One region of the Pseudoalteromonas sp. S554 genome, then DNA from elsewhere that is predicted to be linked to it. Evidence: predicted binding sites of a transcription regulator. Region 1 holds the regulator's gene; the other holds the start of a gene.
The links. Region 1 encodes NrdR, which represses ribonucleotide reductase genes. Its sites were predicted from a motif close to AAACACNANATNTNGTGTTT; they were not measured.
Positions count from the first base shown of each region.

Region 2: nrdA (class 1a ribonucleoside-diphosphate reductase subunit alpha) is a predicted target of NrdR. The motif match lies at 8,121-8,140, and genes of this name have one in related genera.

Region 1 covers NZ_PNDV01000064.1:18,347-28,230, reverse strand. Annotated here, with positions in the region: gene CWB65_RS13895 (response regulator) at 118-483, shown strand; gene thrA (bifunctional aspartate kinase/homoserine dehydrogenase I) at 712-3,129, shown strand; gene thrB (homoserine kinase) at 3,139-4,074, shown strand; gene thrC (threonine synthase) at 4,086-5,369, shown strand; gene glyA (serine hydroxymethyltransferase) at 5,638-6,894, shown strand; gene nrdR (transcriptional regulator NrdR) at 6,992-7,441, shown strand; gene ribD (bifunctional diaminohydroxyphosphoribosylaminopyrimidine deaminase/5-amino-6-(5-phosphoribosylamino)uracil reductase RibD) at 7,444-8,595, shown strand; gene CWB65_RS13860 (riboflavin synthase) at 8,600-9,253, shown strand; gene ribBA (bifunctional 3,4-dihydroxy-2-butanone-4-phosphate synthase/GTP cyclohydrolase II) at 9,283-9,884, shown strand, end outside.
Region 2 covers NZ_PNDV01000041.1:201-10,084, forward strand. Annotated here, with positions in the region: gene CWB65_RS10860 (hypothetical protein) at 1-274, shown strand, start outside; gene CWB65_RS19880 (hypothetical protein) at 344-487, shown strand; gene CWB65_RS10865 (AAA family ATPase) at 565-3,192, opposite strand; gene yfaE (class I ribonucleotide reductase maintenance protein YfaE) at 3,380-3,637, opposite strand; gene nrdB (class Ia ribonucleoside-diphosphate reductase subunit beta) at 3,637-4,767, opposite strand; gene nrdB (class Ia ribonucleoside-diphosphate reductase subunit beta) at 4,807-5,649, opposite strand; gene nrdA (class 1a ribonucleoside-diphosphate reductase subunit alpha) at 5,715-7,997, opposite strand; gene CWB65_RS10890 (HAD-IA family hydrolase) at 8,410-9,090, opposite strand; gene ubiG (bifunctional 2-polyprenyl-6-hydroxyphenol methylase/3-demethylubiquinol 3-O-methyltransferase UbiG) at 9,090-9,800, opposite strand.

The DNA.
Region 1 (9,884 bases):
GGACAAAAAGCCCAGGTATTATGTTGTAAATATAGGTACTATTGCACTGGGGTATGATCTTACCAACGACAACCGCCCTTAACGACATTAATTATGCTTATTTAGTAGTTTTATAATATGAATTTTTCTATTTTAGTGTGTGATGACTCAACAGTTGCACGAAAACAAGTAATCAGATGTTTGCAACAGTGTATAGATGCAGATATTCAGCAAGCTACAAATGGCGCACAAGCTATTGAATTACTGAAAACTAACCGCTTTGATTTGTTATGCTTGGATTTAACTATGCCTGAGATTGACGGCGTTGGCGTTCTTGAATACATAAAAACAAACAAGATTGAGTGTTTTGTACTTGTTATTTCTGCTGATATACAAGAGAAAATGAAATTACGTGTAGCTCAGTTAGGTGCTATCGATTTTATTAATAAACCAATAGATAAAACAAGAATGGACAATATTTTGCATAAATTTGGCATTCACTAGGTTTTTTTATATCGAAAAAGGCTGTTTTATCTTTTAATTTGCACTTGACAGCATAGCCTTTGTTAAGGCAGTCTTACCCCATGAAAACAATTAATCGCGTACTGACCATTATTATTACAACCACCATTCTTTCTGGATAGTGGCATAGGTCGGTGCAACAAATTTAAAGGCCTGTGTTCACTTAGAACACAGGCCTTTTTTCGTTTTATGGGATGAGGAACATAAACAATGCGCGTTTTAAAATTTGGTGGATCATCACTTGCCGACTTTGCCTGCCTAGAGCAGGTAGCTCATTTAGTTAAAGCACAATTAAAAGATGAAATGCTTTTGGTATTATCGGCGCCCGGTGGAATGACCGACTCACTAGTTGCTCTAGCGAGTTCGGCAGAACAAGGCCAAGACTTTAGCTCTTTATGGGAGGCTTTAACGAGTCGTTGTAACGAGCTAAAAGCAGCCGTGGAAAAAGGGTATGGCCCAATTGACCACTGGCCAAATTTTGAAGAACTAAAAAATAAGCTTGATGGTGTATCTTTAATTAAGTGCTGCCCCGATCAAGTGCGTGCGTTTGTTATAAGCTTTGGCGAGCGAGTAAGTGTGTCGCTTATGCAGCGCTTATTGAACTCACATAAAGCGGTTTATTTAGAGGCGACAAGTTGCGTTGCATCAACAGGTGGTTTTATTGATGCTGAAGTTGATTTAGTTGCAAGTAAAGCGCATTTTCAAGCGGCATTAAAAGAAAAGCCAGCCACGATTTATATCATGCCCGGTTTTACAGCAAGCAATGATAAAGGCGAGCTTACAACACTGGGGCGCAATGGATCTGATTACTCAGCGGCTATTGCAGCGGCGTGTTTAGAGGCAGATGTTTGCCAAATTTGGACTGATGTTGATGGTGTTTACAGCGCAGATCCTCGTTATATCAAAAAAGCCACTAAAGTTGACTTTTTGTCATACAAAGAGGCAATGGAGCTTTCTTACTTTGGCGCTAAAGTACTTCACCCAAAAACTATTTTGCCTTGTGCCAAAGCGGGCGTGCCGTGTGAAATAAAAAATACGCATAACCCTGATGCCCAAGGGTCGCTAATTGGAAATGACTTTTCATCAGACGAGCCCGTAAAAGCAATTTCAAGCCTGCAAGACTTAGCTATGCTGACTGTCTCGGGTCCAGGAATGAAAGGCAAAGTGGGTATGGCCTCTAAAGTTTTTAATGCGCTTGCTCACGATAACGTATCTATAGTGTTGATCACGCAATCGTCTTGTGAATTTAGCATTAGCTTTTGTGTACATGAGAGCGACTTAGCCTTTGCTTTAACTGCTTTACAAACAGCGTTTGAGCTTGAATCTCAAGCAGGTTTAATTGAGCCTGTTCAAGTACAGCGTAATTTAGCCATAGTAACGCTTGTGGGTGATAACATGCGCGCACATCGTGGTTTAGCCGCTAAGTTTTTTGCATCCCTTTCTCAAGCACAAGTAAACATTGTGGCAATTGCACAGGATTCTACTGAAAGTGCTATTTCAGCTGTGATTGACGGTGAGTTATGTAACGACGCAGTGAAAATATGCCATGAGAACTTTTTCACGCATGTGCCTTCAATTGATGTGTTTTTACTAGGGTGTGGCTTAGTAGGGCAAGAACTGATATCTCAATTAGAGCGCCAACAAGCATGGCTTGAAAAGCGTAACATTAAACTTAATTTGTACGGCGTTGCTAACTCTCGTCAGTTGCATCTTGATAGCGAGGGTATCGCCTTTAGTGATTGGCAGCAAAAATTAGCAGTATCAGAGCAGTCATTTGACCTAAAACTGGTTGAGCAATTTGTTAAGCAAAGTCATTTAGTTAATCCTGTGCTGGTGGACTGTACATCGTCTGATGCACTTGCAGCGCAATATGTTGACTTTTTAAATGCGGGTTTTCATGTTGTTGCAGCCAATAAAAAGGCAACAACCAGCTCATATACGTATTATCAAGATTTAATTGCTGCTACACAAAAAAATAACCGCAAGTTTTTATACGAAACAAACGTAGGTGCAGGCCTTCCTGTTATCGATAATTTGCAGTCTTTATTTGGTGCAGGAGATGAATTACTAGAATTTAGCGGTATTTTATCGGGCTCATTGTCATACATGTTCGGTGCTTTACAAGATGGTTTATCACTGTCAGAGGCAACCATTAAAGCAAAAGAAAGTGGTTTTACAGAGCCAGATCCTCGTGATGATTTATCGGGAACTGATGTTGCGCGAAAGTTGTTAATTATTGCACGTGAAGCCGGTATGAAATTAGAGCTAACCGACATTGAAGTAGAGTCGGTATTACCACAAGGGTTTGCCGAAGGAGACAGTATTGATGAGTTTATGGCAAAATTACCTAGCTTAGACGCTGACTTTAACGCACGTATTGAGCAAGCGGCAAGTGAAGGGAAAGTTCTTCGTTACGTTGGCACAATTAAAGAAGGCCACTGTAAAGTAGGTATTGAAGCGGTTGATTCATCACATGCGCTTAATGTTATTCGCGATGGTGAAAATGCGCTTGCAATTTTAAGTCAATACTACCAACCACGTCCTTTTGTAATTCGTGGTTACGGCGCTGGCTCTGAAGTAACTGCTGCAGGTGTATTTGCAGACGTTTTAAAAACATTATCGCGCTAGGAGTCGAAAATGATTGAAGTATATGCGCCTGCATCTATTGGTAATTTTGCAGTTGGATTTGATGCGCTAGGTGCTGCTCTTGCGCCAATTGATGGTAGTTTATTGGGGGATGTAGCACTTGTTAGCGCAGCCCCTTGTGATGAGTTTGTTTGTTCAGGCGAATATGCTCATAAATTACCAAGCGATGCGAAAGAAAACTTAGCTTATCAGTGTCTAGTGCACTTTAGAGCTCATGTCGCACCAGATATGCCAACGGTAAAGCTAGAGCTTAAAAAAAACCTGCCAATTGGTTCTGGATTAGGATCGAGTGCTTGTTCGGTGGTTGCTACATTTGCAGCGCTTGATAAGTTTGCAAAAACACAGTTAAGTCAAGTACAGCTAATTGAGTTGATGGCAGATTTTGAAGCCGTTGTAAGTGGCGGACGCCATTACGATAATATTACGCCGTGTTATTTAGGCGGTTTGCAGCTAACTGGCGATTTAATTCCTAATAAATCTATAGAACTACCTGTTGATGAAAACTGGTATTACGTTGCGGCGTTTCCAGGCTTTTCGCTTAATACAGCAAAAGCGCGTTCTGTTTTGCCAAAAGATCTTAGCATGCATGCAAGCGTTGAGTTTGCGCAGCGTTTATCCTCTTTTAGTAGCTTGTTATTAACAGCACGTTTTGACGATGCATTAAGCATAATGAAAGACGAAATAGCAGAACCTTACCGTGCACCGCTTATTACTGGTTTTAGCGAGGCGAAAGCAAGTTTACCCGCACTTGGAGCTGAGGTAGTTAGTATTTCAGGCGCAGGGCCTACCTTATTTACTGTATGTAAAACACTTGAAGCAGCCGAACAATGCGCTAAATGGTTAAAGGATAATTATATAAATGAGCAAGGTTTTTGCCATATTTGTAAGTTAGATAACGACGGCACGCGTCAATTAAATGTTTTATAGGATTAGAAGTCATGCAATTACATAATTTAAAAGATAACTCACAAAAAGTGTCGTTTGTTGAAGCAGTAAAAACAGGACTTGGACGTAACCAAGGAGTGTTTTTTCCTGAATCGTTAGCGCCCATGGCTGATGTTGACGCATTACTTGATATGGATTTTGTTACGCGCAGTAGCAAAATTTTATCCCATTTAATTGGTGATGAGTTGCCAAGTAGCACTGTTGCCGACATGGTTAAAAATGCGTTTAATTTTCCAGTTAAGTTAGTCGAGGTAGAAGAAAATACCTATTGTTTGGAGCTATTTCATGGTCCTACGCTGGCCTTTAAAGATTTTGGTGGGCGCTTTATGGCTGAATGCTTAGCGCAGTTTAACCAAGGTGAAAAAGTGACTATTTTAACAGCAACATCAGGTGATACTGGTGCAGCGGTTGCGCATGCATTTTACAATAAACCAAACATTGATGTGGTTATTCTTTATCCTAAAGGAAAAATTTCACTTGCTCAGCAAAAGCTATTTACTACCTTAGGTGGCAATATTCATTGTTACGCGGTTGATGGCAGTTTTGACGATTGCCAAGAACTTGTTAAGAAGTCGTTTTTAGATGATGAAGTTAAATCTACACTTGGCTTAAATTCAGCAAATTCGATAAACATAAGCCGCTTAGTCGCTCAGGTGTGTTATTACTTTGAAGCGATTGCACAACTGCCAAAAGAAAAGCGTGCAACAGCGCATATTTCTGTACCAAGTGGTAACTTTGGTAATGTATGCGCTGCAATGATTGGCGCTGTAATAGGGTTGCCAGTTGGAAAGTTAAGTGCAACAACCAACCAAAACGACACCGTTCCTCGTTTTATACTTGATAAAAATTGGTTGCCTAATGCAACGCTTGAATCGCTTTCAAATGCGATGGACGTGAGTAAGCCGAATAACTGGCCACGTGTGCAAACTATGTTGGACAACAACTGGTTTAGTTACGATAACTTTTACTCAATTAGTGTTGACGAAGAAAACACTCAAACGGTGATGAAAAATATTCATCAAACAGGGTATGTTGCAGAGCCACATACAGCAATTGCCTACCAAGGTTTAGTCAATAACCGAGCTCCGGGTGCTGCGGGCATCTTTTTAGCAACTGCACATCCAGCTAAGTTTAAAGAAAGTGTAGAAGGTATACTAAATATTGAACTTGATATGCCAAAGCCATTGAGCGACGCTTTGGCTAAACCATGTCTTGCAAGCGACATAAACGCCGATTACGACGCTTTGCGTAAAGAAATACTGGCTAAGTTAGCTTAAATATTAAGTAAACACGAAAGCGGCTATGGCCGCTTTTTTGCACATTTTAAACCGTGAAATAGCTTTTTTAATTAACTAATTAAATGTAATAAATAAAAAACATTTAAAATAATTATGTAAGTTATTTAAAAATATCATCTTAAAAAGGGTGTGAAATAGTTTCAATCCCTGATTAAATATCCTCAACTTAAGAACGTAGGCAAAGTGCGGTTTTAAGCGTACAATATAGCCTCTAAAAAATACCATACACGTTGCCCAGGAGCCCCCAATGTTAGAACGTAGCATGAATATTTCGGACTTTGATCCAGAGTTATTTGACGCGATGAGTAAAGAAACATCACGTCAAGAAGAGCACATTGAGTTAATTGCATCTGAAAACTACTGTAGCCCACGCGTACTAGAAGCGCAGGGTTCTCAACTTACTAACAAATATGCTGAAGGCTACCCGGGCAAACGTTACTACGGTGGCTGTGAGCACGTTGATGTGGTTGAGCAGTTAGCGATTGACCGCGCAAATGAATTATTTGGTACAGATTACGCAAACGTGCAACCACATGCGGGTTCGCAAGCCAATGCCGCTGTTTTCCAAGCCTTATTAAGCCCGCTTGATACAGTACTTGGCATGAGCCTAGCACACGGTGGCCATTTAACTCATGGCTCACACGTAAACTTTTCAGGTAAAACATATAACGCAATTCAGTATGGCCTAAACGAAGAGACTGGCGAAATTGATTACGCACAAGTTGAAGCGTTAGCACTAGAGCACAAGCCAAAAATGATTATCGCAGGTTTTTCTGCTTATTCAGGTATTGTTGATTGGGCTAAGTTTCGCGAAATTGCAGACAAAGTAGATGCTTACTTGTTTGTTGATATGGCGCATGTTGCAGGTTTAATTGCTGCGGGTGTTTACCCAAGCCCAGTACCATTTGCACATGTTGTTACTACAACAACGCATAAAACATTAGCGGGCCCTCGTGGCGGTTTAATTATTTCTGCATGTGGTGACGAAGCAATTTACAAAAAGCTTAACAGTGCTGTATTCCCTGGTGGCCAAGGTGGTCCTTTATGTCACGTTATTGCTGCAAAAGCAGTGGCATTCAAAGAAGCTTTACAACCAGAGTTTAAAGAATACCAAACACAAGTTGTTAAAAATGCGCAAGCAATGGTTAGCGTATTACAAGAGCGTGGCTACAAAGTTGTTTCTGGTAAAACAGACAATCACTTGTTCTTACTTGATTTAATCGATAAAGACATTACAGGTAAAGATGCTGATGCAGCATTAGGCAATGCGAACATTACGGTTAACAAAAACTCAGTTCCAAATGATCCGCGTTCTCCATTTGTAACGTCTGGCTTACGTATTGGTTCTCCTGCAATCACGCGCCGTGGTTTCAAAGAGGCTGAATCTAAAGAGCTTGCTGGCTGGATCTGTGATGTACTAGACAACATTGCTGATGAGTCTGTTCAAGCGCAAGTAAAAGAAAAAGTGAAAGCAATTTGTGCAAAACTACCTGTTTACGCTTAATAAAGTAAAACGGTAATTTAGATCACATAAGCAATCATGCTATTATAAAAGCCGCTTTTTAGCGGCTTTTTTGTTTTTAAAACGGATACCTTTAGTTATGCATTGCCCATTTTGTACAGCAAAAGACACCAAAGTTATAGATTCCCGCCTTGTTGGCGGTGGCCATCAAGTTCGCCGCCGTCGTGAGTGTAACGATTGCCATGAACGTTTCACCACGTTTGAAGGGGCAGAGCTGGTTATGCCGCGTGTTGTAAAACAAGACGGCAGTCGCGAACCGTTTAACGAAGATAAGTTACTAAATGGTTTAAATCGTGCACTTGAGAAGCGTCCCGTCAGTACAGAACAGGTTGATGAAGTAGTCAATATAATAAAGTCGCAATTACGTGCAACGGGTGAGCGAGAAATTTCAAGCCATTTGGTGGGTGAATGCATTATGGAAGCGCTTAAAAAGTTAGATAAAGTCGCTTATGTAAGGTTTGCGTCAGTATATCGCTCGTTTGAGGATATACGAGAGTTTGGCGAAGAAATTGCCCGTTTAGGGGAATAAGCATGAGCAGCCAATCAGCATTTACCGAGCACGATAAACTATATATGGCGCGTGCTATTGAGCTTGCTAAAAAAGGTCGGTTTACCACAACACCTAATCCGAATGTTGGCTGTGTACTTGTAAAAGATAATCAGATAATTGGTGAAGGGTTTCATCAGTTAGCAGGGCAAGGACATGCAGAGGTAAATGCACTTGCTGTAGCCGGCGAAAAAGCAAAGGGTGCAACTGCCTATGTAACACTTGAACCTTGTAGCCATTACGGGCGCACGCCCCCCTGTGCTGAAGGACTTAAGGCCGCTGGTATTAAAAAGGTGATTGCAGCCATGGTTGATACCAACCCGCAAGTGGCAGGTAAAGGCCTTAAAATACTGAGTGACGCCGGAATAGAAGTTGCTCATGGGTTGCTTGAACAAGAGGCTCGCGCATTAAACTTTGGTTTTTTTAAGCGTATGGAGCAAGGGCTTCCTTACGTAACTTGTAAATTAGCAGCCAGTATAGACGGTAAAACAGCGCTAAAAAACGGAAAAAGTAAGTGGATCACAGGTCCTGCTGCACGAAAAGATGTGCAGCTATACCGCGCTCAAAGCTGTGCCATTTTAACGGGGGCCGATACGGTTCTTGTTGATAATGCAAAACTTAATGTTCGAGCAAGTGAGTTACCGTATTCATTACCAACCAACTTACCGCTACGTCAGCCGGTGCGTGTTATAATAGACTCGCAAAACAGATTAACACCTGACCTCGCGCTATTTAAAATAGCGCACCCGGTAATTATATTTACTACCAAGGTTGATAATTCAATGCAGTGGCCGCATTTTGTTAAGCACATAGCGGTGCGCGAGCAACAGGGTAAGGTTGATTTAACCGATGTATTACAAACACTAGCAAAGCATCAGTTTAATAATATATGGCTGGAAGCTGGGGCAACCCTTGCGGGGAAAATGACCGAGCTTGATTTAATTGACGAGTATGTTTTTTATATCGCACCAAAACTGATGGGTTATGATGCTAAAAGTTTAGTAAACTTCCCTGAATTGACGAGTATGCAAGATACTATCGATTTATCTTTTAATGAGTGTGTTCGCATTGGTGACGATTTACGTATCAACGCGTTAAAAAAGCACGCATTAAAATCATTTAACAAAGAAGAGTAGCGCTATGTTTACTGGGATAATAGAAGCCACAGGCAAAATTGCTTTATTACAAAAAAAACAAGGCGATTTAGCCATTCGTATTCAAAGCGCCGACCTTGATATGAGTGACGTAAAGCTGGGTGACAGTATTGCAACAAATGGCGTGTGTTTAACGGTAGTTGATAAACATGTTGATGGTTTTAGCGCTGATTTATCTAACGAAACAATTCATTTAACTGGTTTTGCACATTATTCAATAGGGCAAACAGTTAACCTTGAAAAAGCGATGCAACCGGTTTCGCGTTTAGGTGGGCATTTAGTGTCTGGCCATGTTGATGGTATTGCAACAATAACGGCGATTACAGCTAATGCAAGAGCTACTGAATATTGGCTGACAACCGATGAAAGTTTAATGAAATACATACCGTACAAAGGGTCGGTATGTATTGATGGTATAAGCCTGACAGTTAACGCTGTTGAAGGTAATAAATTTAAATTAACAATTGTGCCGCACACCAGCGGTCAAACAACAATTGCCGACTTTAAAGTAGGCACTCAAGTTAATTTAGAAGTCGATCAAATTGCACGTTATTTAGAGCGTCTTATCAAAGGCGCAGAGCAGCCAACCGGCGCAGATATATCAATGAGCTTACTCGCAAAAGCGGGCTTTATTAAATAACGAAACTGACAACTTACACGAGCGAATTTATGAATTTACACAGCGCACAAGAAATTATAGATGACATTAAAGCCGGTAAAATGGTTATTTTAATGGACGATGAAGACAGAGAAAATGAAGGCGATTTAATAATAGCTGCTGAACATATTAGCGCAGAAGCAATTAACTTTATGGCTACTCATGGCCGTGGTTTAATTTGTTTAACGATGACACAAGAGCGTTGTGAGCAACTAGACTTGCCTTTAATGGTTAAAAATAATGGCGCTGCGTTTTCAACTAACTTTACTATGTCGATAGAAGCATCAAAAGGCGTAACCACAGGTATATCAGCAGCAGATAGAGCACGCACGGTACAAGCAGCTATCGCTAAAGGTGCTGTTCCTAGCGATATTGTACAGCCGGGTCATATTTTTCCGATTATGGCACAGCCAGGTGGTGTATTAACACGTGCAGGTCATACAGAAGCCGGTTGTGATTTAGCGCGTTTAGCAGGGCTTGAAGCGTCTTCTGTTATTGTTGAAATTTTAAACGCTGATGGCACCATGGCACGCCGCCCTGATTTAGAAGTTTTTGCTAAAGAGCACGACATTAAAATTGGCACAATTGCTGATTTAATTGAATACCGCAATTT
Region 2 (9,884 bases), on a different contig from region 1:
TGTCTTAAATATATATTTATTGGAATCTTTAGTAATCCAAGAGCAAGAGCACCCTTTAAGGGGGCGGCTTACAGCATTGATGATTGTTGCCGTTTCTTACTTCTTATCATATTTTGAAAATTCCCAAGGGATCTTACTATGTGAGCCTTCTCCAGATTTAGAGGATTATTATAAATCCTTTGGTTTTGAATATATAAGTGATGATGAGATGTTTGCTTCAATTGAGCGGCTAAATGATATGCAAACAAGGTTAAATGAGGCTATTGGGTCCTAATTTGATTGAAAATCGACCTGAAATATACTAATATGAACTTAAGAATCCTCATTGGAGAGGTATGTTAAAATGAAAAAAGAAATCAAAAGATTAACGCCAAAACAAACAAAAGCATTATTACTTAAAAATGCTAAAAAGCTGATGTCTGGGCGTTACAGAACAGATAAGCCTGAGTTAATTGGTGAAAGAAAAAAAGAAGAGCTTGTAGCATAACATCACTTCTAATGAAGTAACGGCCTCCCATCCCTTTATTCACTTACTCAGATCAATTGTTAATTGAGATTAAGCCACTACGTTTCCATAGCAATATCTAGCTCTTCCAATGCGGAAACAATTTGATGTACAGTATTCCTATCAAACTCTGCACGGTCTACTTCTTCATGCGTGCCTTTATTTAAGTAGTGCCATTCACGTGATTCACCGTTTCTACCTGCTAATAGAAGGTGATTAAGGGGAGTGAGAACGGAATCTTTATTTTCATCTGAAAAACCACCTTGAGAAATCTTGGACTTGAGTTGATCAGAAAGGTTACGAAGTTCAATTGGAGCCTTTGCTGTACGTAATTTGATACTTAAATTACCATCACCATGCTTATGGACGTATTGCCATAATTTGCCTTTAGTAAGTGATTCTAAAGCTTGTCTAGATTTAGCTAGCGCATCCCTAATTTCCATTAGTTCAAGGTGATTACGAGCCGTAATTATATAATTTCTAGGTGAGCAGTTAAAATCAACTCTAATATGTTGTTCTTCAATTTTTGGTAAAAAAGAAAACGTATTAGACTCTTTTGCTTGTTTTACGGTTAAGAGGTTTTGAATATCTTTGAAAAATTCCTCACCGTGACAAGCAAGTATTATTTGCGAGCCTTTGAAAAAATCGTCCTCAAATAACGTCCTTCGAATAGACTCCCTATGTTCATCATCAATAGCATTAACAGGATCATCAAAAATCAGTAAAGGGCAGCGTTCTTTAATATTTTTTGCGAGTAATATCGCAAGGCCAATACATCGAATATGGCCTTCGCTCAATATATGCAATGCATCAAAATATTTGGTTGGTTCATTGGTGAATGAAACTTTAAGGCGTTGATTTTGGCTAAGTGGTAATTGAACTGAGGCTAGCAACTCGTGAGGTGAATCATTACGGTTAAATGAGTTATATAGTGAAACCACTAACTCACCTAGATCTGAAACTAACTTTTGAGGTAGTCCTTTTCTATATGCATTCAGTCTTGAAACAAAAGTTGAATAAGCAGAGCTAATAGTCATATTTTCTACCAGCGTTGCTTTTTCTAATTTAACCTCAGCAATAAGCTTCTCATTTTTTATAGCGAAGGTTGCAATGTCATTTTCCGCAGATTTGATTGCTTGCACGATTGTCTGACGCTGAGTTTGTAGCCTTATAATTTGATCTGCTAACCCTCTTAATCTAACAAGCTCTTGCTGCTTTACGACTCTTTGTTGAGAAAGCTGATCAATTGATAAATCGCTTTGTTCTAGTTGTTTCACTTGCGAATCTATATGTTGCCATGGTGTAAATCCATCAGCCATCTTTTCATGTAAGCTATTCCACCAGGCAATGTTTGCTTGCGTAGGTGTTGCAACAACGAAGCCATGAAGTGGGTTTTGGGAGAAACGAGCACAAGCAGAATTAACTATTTGTGATATGTTGATGATTGTTTGGTTAAAAATATTATTAAGCTGTTGGATTCGCTGTTGCAATGCACTTAGGTGTTGAAGTTTATTTAATTCATCACTTGCATTTGTATAAGGATTTATAGTGACTTGCTCAATAGGTGTCTTGCAAGCAGGGCAGTGGTCTGGGTCAGCTAACTGAAGCTGAACAACAGCTTCGTATAACTGTTGAAATGATATTTGTTGGCTAGCATTAACCAACTCTTGTTGTTTAACAGTTAATTCTGCTTGGCTAGTCGTAATGGTCTGAAGTAGTTCATTTAGTTTAACAATTGATAAACCACTTTTAGTAGCAACAGGCTGTAGAAGCTCTGTTTCAATTTGTTTGATCTTACCCAAATTATCAGCATCACCATTAATATCGGCAATCACTTGTCTCAATTTTAAACCAGGATTGTAATTCTTTGAGAACTCTATTTCTTCTGCAACAAGTAGCTGTAATGCTGATTTGTTTTCTTTGAGTAGTAATTGACTTCCCGCTAAACTTTGTTGTTTTAACCTGAGTTGGTTAGCTTTGACACCTAATAAATCTATATATTTATCATCAATTTCAGGTGAAAAATTTCTTACAAATTCATTAAATGATTCTAAGCCAAATAATGTTGAAATCAGCTCTGTTTGTTTTGCTGGAGCATGGGCTGCGATGCGGGAAAAGCTATCGATACGATTTTTTTCAACGAAGCAAAATCGATAAAGCGCATCGTTTGGCTGAATAGGTACTTCTTCACCATGATTGTTTGTACCTAGAATAGTCGGCTTTACATAGCTATTAGTGTGGGCATTTTTAAGATAATCATCTTGATTTCTAAAGCGTTTGCTTTCTGCATCAGCAACATTGCCAAGTAGAGCGTGTTCTAATGCTTCACAAAAGCTTGATTTACCAGTGCCGTTGGGACCATAGATAAGTACAAGTAAACTATTAAGGTCAAATTCTTCTTTCTTAGCGAAGCCACGAAAAGGGCCTGTTATTAATTTAGTTATTTTATTAAATGAAAATGACTTTTCTATATCATTTTCTGTAGGTGCAGGTGCTTTTGTATTTATAGTTGACCAATTAGCTTGTGCTAACGGCACTATAGACTGAATACGTTGGCCTTGCCGAGTAGTCAGGGGGATTAGCGTATCTATATTCTCAAGGACTATATTGGCAATTTTTTTTACATTAACTGAACTGGCTTCATTGCCAAGTGTTTGCATAAATCGTAGATATTCGGCTCTGATCATAACTCACACCCTTATTAATTCATTTTAACTCGACTATTTGGCTTGTTGGGATATCATATTTAAGGTAATTAAATTTATTTAAACTATTGCTATCAGTGGCATTGAACCACAGGAAAGTAGCAATTGGTCCTCAGTATGAGGAGGGAAATAATTATTTTTTATTGGAATAATTAGTCAAAAACAGTATCTATCCGTGTGGATCTATTTCTATATCGGTTGCAGGAATTGAACAGCAAGTTAGTATTTCACCATCCCCTACATAGGCTAAAGGAGACATTTCATAATGAACTTCTCCTTTAATTAACTTACACCTACATGCGCCACAGAACCCATCTCTACAGTGGTAATGGGTTTCAATATTCTCTCTTTCTAATGAGTCTAAGATGTTTTTATCAGGTTCGAGAAACGAAATAACTCGTTCCTCGACCGTTATTTTCCATGACATTATAATTCGTAATCGTCAAACTCACCTGCTTCAACGTTAGAGTCAATCTGACCAACCAAATAGCTTGATATTTCAGCTTCTTGTGGGGCAACTTGTACGTTATCAGACGTTAAATATGAATTCATCCAAGGAAGAGGGTTGCTTTTAATATCGAATGGACTTTCTAAGCCAATAGCCATCATTCTTTGATGACTAATATACTCGATGTATTCTTTGATAATTGCGGCATTCAAACCAATCATCGAACCGTCTTTAAATAAGTAATCGGCCCATTCTTTTTCTTGTTCAACTACATCCAAGAAAATTTGTCTACCTTGCTCTTCCAATTCAATGCAAATTTGTTTCATTTCAGGATCATCACCACCATTTTTCCATATATTTAACATATGCTGTGTACCCGTTAAATGAAGGGCTTCGTCCCTTGCAATAAGGCGAATTAGTTTGCTGTTCCCCTCAAGTAAAGATCTCTCTGAAAACGCAAACGAACAGGCGAAACTAACGTAAAAACGAATAGCTTCTAAAGCATTAACAGAGCACACCGCAAGGTATAACTTTTCCTTTAATTTGCGTAAAGTAACATCATATTCAACACCTTCAGATGTATGTTTACCTTCGCCATGTAAGTTATATAACTGTGAATATAAAATTAAATCATCAAAGTAAAGCGCAATACTTTCAGCACGTTTCAATATTGCAGGGTTAATGATTATTTCATCAAATACTTCACCAGGGTTGGTGAATAAATTTCTTAAAATATGTGTATATGAACGAGAATGAATCGTCTCACTAAATGCCCATGTTTCTATCCATGTTTCAACTTCAGGTAAGGAAGCCAATGGGAGTAACACCGCATTAACTGAACGTGCGGCCATACTATCAAGTAAGATTTGATATTTAAGGTTAGAGATGAAAATGTGCTTTTCGGCATCAGATAGACTTTGCCAATCCCCGCGATCTTTTGATACATCAACTTCTTCTGGTCGCCAGAAGAAAGACAGTTGTTTCTCAATTAAGTTTTCGAATGCCACGTGTTTTTGAACATCATAACGTGATACATTCACAGGGTTGCCAAAGAACATCGGTTCTTTTAAAGCGTCATTATTTTTTTGATTAAAAGTAGTATATTTCATTTTTTATTTATTCCGGGATAAAGCCACATATTTATTTTTTTATGCTGCTATTTTAAGTTGTGTGGCATTTTTTGTGATTTTATGTGTGGTTCCACACAAGTTGAACACGTTGTTTGTGTTTGATTTAGCTTGATTAGTTTTTAAAATTTCGCTATTGTGTGTGTATGGCTGACGGGATTTGAGCTCAATTATCTTGGCGTTACCTTCCATAAGTTCACGCTCAGCAAATGCAAATGAACAAGCAAAGCTGACATAAAAACGAATTGCTTCAAGAATGTTTACCGACATCATAGCGAGGTAAAGTTTCTTTTTCAGCTCGAATAAGTTTACAACCACTGTTTTACCGTTGATTTCATGCTTGCCTTCACCGTAAAGGTTGTAAAGTGAAACAGAGTTAATTAAATCATCGTAATAAGTTGTTACTGCATCAGCGCGCTCGCTAATTTTATCGTTGCTAACGATGTCATCAAAAATAAGCTCTGGTGATTGTGTTACGTTACGAATAATATGGGTGTATGAACGGCTGTGAATTGTTTCACTAAATGCCCACGTTTCTATCCAGGTTTCAAGTTCTGGGATAGACACGATAGGTAGTAGCGCAACGTTAGGAGAGCGGCCTTGTACACTATCAAGCAGTGTTTGATATTTTAAGTTACTTAAAAATATGTGCTTTTCATGCTCTGGTAGCGCCTGAAAATCTAAACGGTCTTTACTCACATCTACTTCTTCTGGTCGCCAAAAGAAAGACAGTTGCTTTTCAATTAACTTTTCAAAAATAGGATATTTTTGTTGATCGTAACGCGATACGTTAACGGTCTGGCCAAAAAACATTGGCTCTTGCATTTGGTTATTATGATTACGACTAAAAGTAGTATAAGACATGTTTATCACTCAAAAAACTATCAGAACAAAGCGGGCTGCATGCCCGCTTAAGATAAAATTAACGACTATATTTTACACGCGCCGCCTGCACAATCGTCATCTTCCACTTCTGGAGTGTCGTCTTGTGCATCAGATGCGCCATCACGGGTATTATGGTAATACAACGTTTTGACCCCCAATTTGTAGGCGCTAAGTAAGTCTTTTAATAAGACTTTCATAGGTACTTTACCGCCTTCAAATTTATTTGGATCATAATTTGTGTTTGCAGAAATAGTTTGGTCAACAAATTTTTGCATGATACCGACAAGCTGTAAGTAACCATCATTAGAAGGTATGTCCCAAAGTAACTCATAGTTGTCTTTCAAACGTTCGTACTCAGGTACAACTTGTTTTAAAATACCATCTTTACTTGCTTTAACACTAATGTGACCGCGTGGTGGCTCGATACCATTTGTTGCGTTTGAGATTTGCGATGACGTTTCTGATGGCATTAATGCGCTTAGTGTTGAGTTACGCATACCGTGTTCTTGTATGCTCTTACGCAGTGCATCCCAATCAAGGTGCAGTGGCTCATCACAAATTTTATCTAAGTCTGTTTTATACGTATCTGTTGGCATAATGCCCTGAGAATACGTTGTTTCGTTAAACTTAGGACATGCACCACGTTCTTTTGCAAGTTCGTTTGACGCTTTCATCAAGTAGTATTGAATAGCTTCGAATGTTTTATGTGTGAGTGCATTTGCACTGCCGTCTGAATAACGCTTACCATTTTTAGCTAAGTAGTAGGCATAGTTGATTACACCTATTCCTAACGTACGACGTCCCATTGTTGCGTTTTTGGCAGCTGGTACTGGGTAGTCTTGAAAGTCGAGTAGGTTATCGAGTGCACGTACTGCTAGCTCCGCAAGCTCTTCTAGTTCATCTAGAGACTCAAGCGCACCTAGGTTGAAAGCAGACAATGTACATAATGCAATTTCGCCTTCTTCGTCGTTAACGTTGTTAAGTGGTTTAGTCGGTAATGCAATTTCTAAACACAAGTTAGACTGACGAATTGGTGCAACTTTCGCTATAAACGGGCTATGTGTATTACAGTGATCTACATTCTGTAAGTATATGCGGCCAGTACTTGCACGTTCTTGTGCAAACACAGAGAACAATTCAATGGCTTTAATACGCTTTTTACGAATAGACTCGTCTTGTTCGTATTTAACATATAACGCATCAAATTCGTCTTGATCTTCAAAAAACGCATCGTAAAGACCTGGCACGTCTGATGGACTAAATAACGTGATGTAATCGTCTTTAATCAAACGAGAATACATTAACTTATTAAATTGTACGCCGTAATCTAAATGACGAACACGGTTGTCATCAACACCACGGTTATTTTTAAGAACTAAAAGGTTCTCTACTTCTAAATGCCATAGCGGGTAGAATAGGGTTGCTGCGCCGCCGCGAACACCACCTTGCGAACAACTCTTAACAGCTGTTTGAAAGTGCTTGTAAAAAGGGATACAACCTGTGTGGTATGCTTCGCCATTACGGATATGGCTTCCTAATGCACGGATACGACCAGCATTAATACCGATACCAGCACGCTGAGAAACATATTTTACAATAGCTGACGATGTAGCATTGATTGAATCAAGGCTGTCGCCACATTCAATAAGTACGCAAGAGCTAAATTGACGAGTAGGCGTACGTACACCAGCCATGATTGGCGTAGGCAATGAAATTTTAAATAACGATACCGCGTCGTAAAAACGCTTTATGTATGAAACTCGTGTTTCTCGTGGGTAATCTGCAAATAAGCTTGCAGCCACTAAAATATATAAAAACTGTGCGCTTTCATAAATTTCACCCGTTACACGGTTTTGAACTAGGTATTTACCTTCTAATTGCTTAACTGCAGCGTAACTAAAATTAAGATCGCGTGAGTGGTCAAGGTATTCGTCTAATTCGTCAAATTCTTGCTCTGTATAGTCAGCAAGTAAGTGAGCATCGTAACGTTTATCACTCACCATTTTTGTTACGTGATCAAATAAACGCGGTGGCTCAAATTGACCGTATGCTTTTTTACGTAAGTGGAATACAGCTAAACGTGCAGCAAGATACTGGTAATCAGGTGATTCTTTAGAAATCTGATCGGCAGCCGCTTTGATAATCGTTTCGTGAATATCTTTTGTACGAATACCATCATAAAATTGAATATGTGACTTTAATTCAACCTGTGAAACCGAAACGTTATTTAAACCTTCGGCGGCCCATTCTATAACGCGATGGATCTTATCAAGATCAAGAGGCTCTTTGCGCCCGTCACGTTTGCTTACAGATAACTGTTGGTTCATAGCTTTGCCTGTATTCCTTGGGGATAATGTATTTTTGACCAATGTTGTACGTCTCAAAAAGAGAAGTAGTGCTCATTTTTTATAAGTTTTACCCAATGAGGTAAATTTAATTGAATAACATTTGGCCACAATATCTGGTGTTGTTCAATTTAGAGATCACAAGATAGTGTGGTCTGAGTTGATTTGCAAGGGGCATAATTGCCCCTATTTGTGGATAACGTTGGGATAACGTATTTGTGTTAGTAGGCATTAACCTTTGATCATTCATTGAAGTTGAAATTTTTAAAAATCAACTCAGGATCGACTAAATTTACACATTTTGAAAATAAATTTCGGCTGCTTTTTTTATCATCAAGCTTTGCGTAAAAACTAACACAATCACAATATATAGTGTTTATATCTAAAATGGGCACTATATATGGTTAAATGCGTCAATAGGGCTACGCCAGTTAAAATCAGCTTTCCAAGTAAGTGCTTCTTCATCGCTTGGAATGTACCCCCACAGAGCAGTAGCTGTAGGCATACCTGCTGCTTTACCCGCTTGAATGTCTCGTTCGGCATCACCTATGTATAAACAGCGATCTGGTATTACGTCCATTAGTTTTGCGCAATGAAGTAAAGGTAGAGGAGAGGGTTTGGCTTCTTCAAGCGTATCACCGCTAATTACAACTGCCGCATTTTTTAAAGCGGGGATCGCAGCGACAAGCGGCTCAGTTAAAAAGCCAGGCTTGTTTGTCATGATCCCCCATTTGATCTTTTTGTGATCAAGTGAGATCAGTAGTGGTTCAATACCGGCAAAGCATTGGGTGTATTTCGCAATGTTTTGGGCATAGCTATCGACCAATTGCTTTATCAACTGTGCTTGTGCAAGAGAGGGCCACAATTCTTTAAAACCCGCTTCCAATAAAGCTGCCGCACCATTAGAAGCCGCTGGGCGATATATTTCGCTTGTTACTTCGGCAATTTGATTTGCTCGTAGTACACTATTAAGTGCAGCGCCTAAATCGTCAGCTGTGTCGAGTAAGGTGCCGTCTAAATCAAACAAAAACGCATCATATTGATAAAGTGCTAATGATGAACCTGCGCTCTTCATTACACCAACTTCTCAAAATGAAGGATATAATTAACACTAACATCATTATTAAGTGTGTATTGTTTAGAGAAGGGGTTATACGAAAGTCCTGAGCTTGCACGTACTTTTAAGCCCGCTTGCTCGGCCCACGCAATTAGCTGCGCCGGTTTAATAAACTTTTTGTGATCGTGAGTTCCCTCTGGAACCATTTTTAATAGTTTTTCAGCACCTACAATTGCGTACAAGTAGGCTTTCGGTGTTTTATTGAGGGTAGAGAAAAAAACATCAGCGCCAGGTTTTGCAAGTTTGGCAACGGCATGAATAATTGAAGCAGGGTCTGGAACGTGTTCGAGCATTTCCATACAGGTAACAACGTCAAATCGTTCAGGGTGTTCTTCAGCGAACTGTTCTGCGGGTATTTTTATGTAATCTACATCTACACCCGTTTCTAGGCTGTGTAATTTAGCGACAGTCAAAGGCTCTTGTCCCATATCAATACCTGTTACCTTTGCCCCCATACGTGCCATACTTTGGCTTAAAATACCCCCACCACAGCCAACATCGAGTGTTTCTTTATCAAATAAACCTTGCGTTTTATTTGCAATAAAATCTAGGCGTAACGGATTAATTTCGTGAAGAGGTTTAAACTCACCCTCTAAATCCCACCAACGCTCTGCGATGGCTTCAAATTTTGCTATTTCTGCGTGATCTACATTTTGATGTTCGGTCATAAAATACTTCCTCGTCAATCTGAGGCCATTATATAGGCCTAAATTGATAAATCGCAAAGTTTTGCGCCTGTAAATTAAAATTAA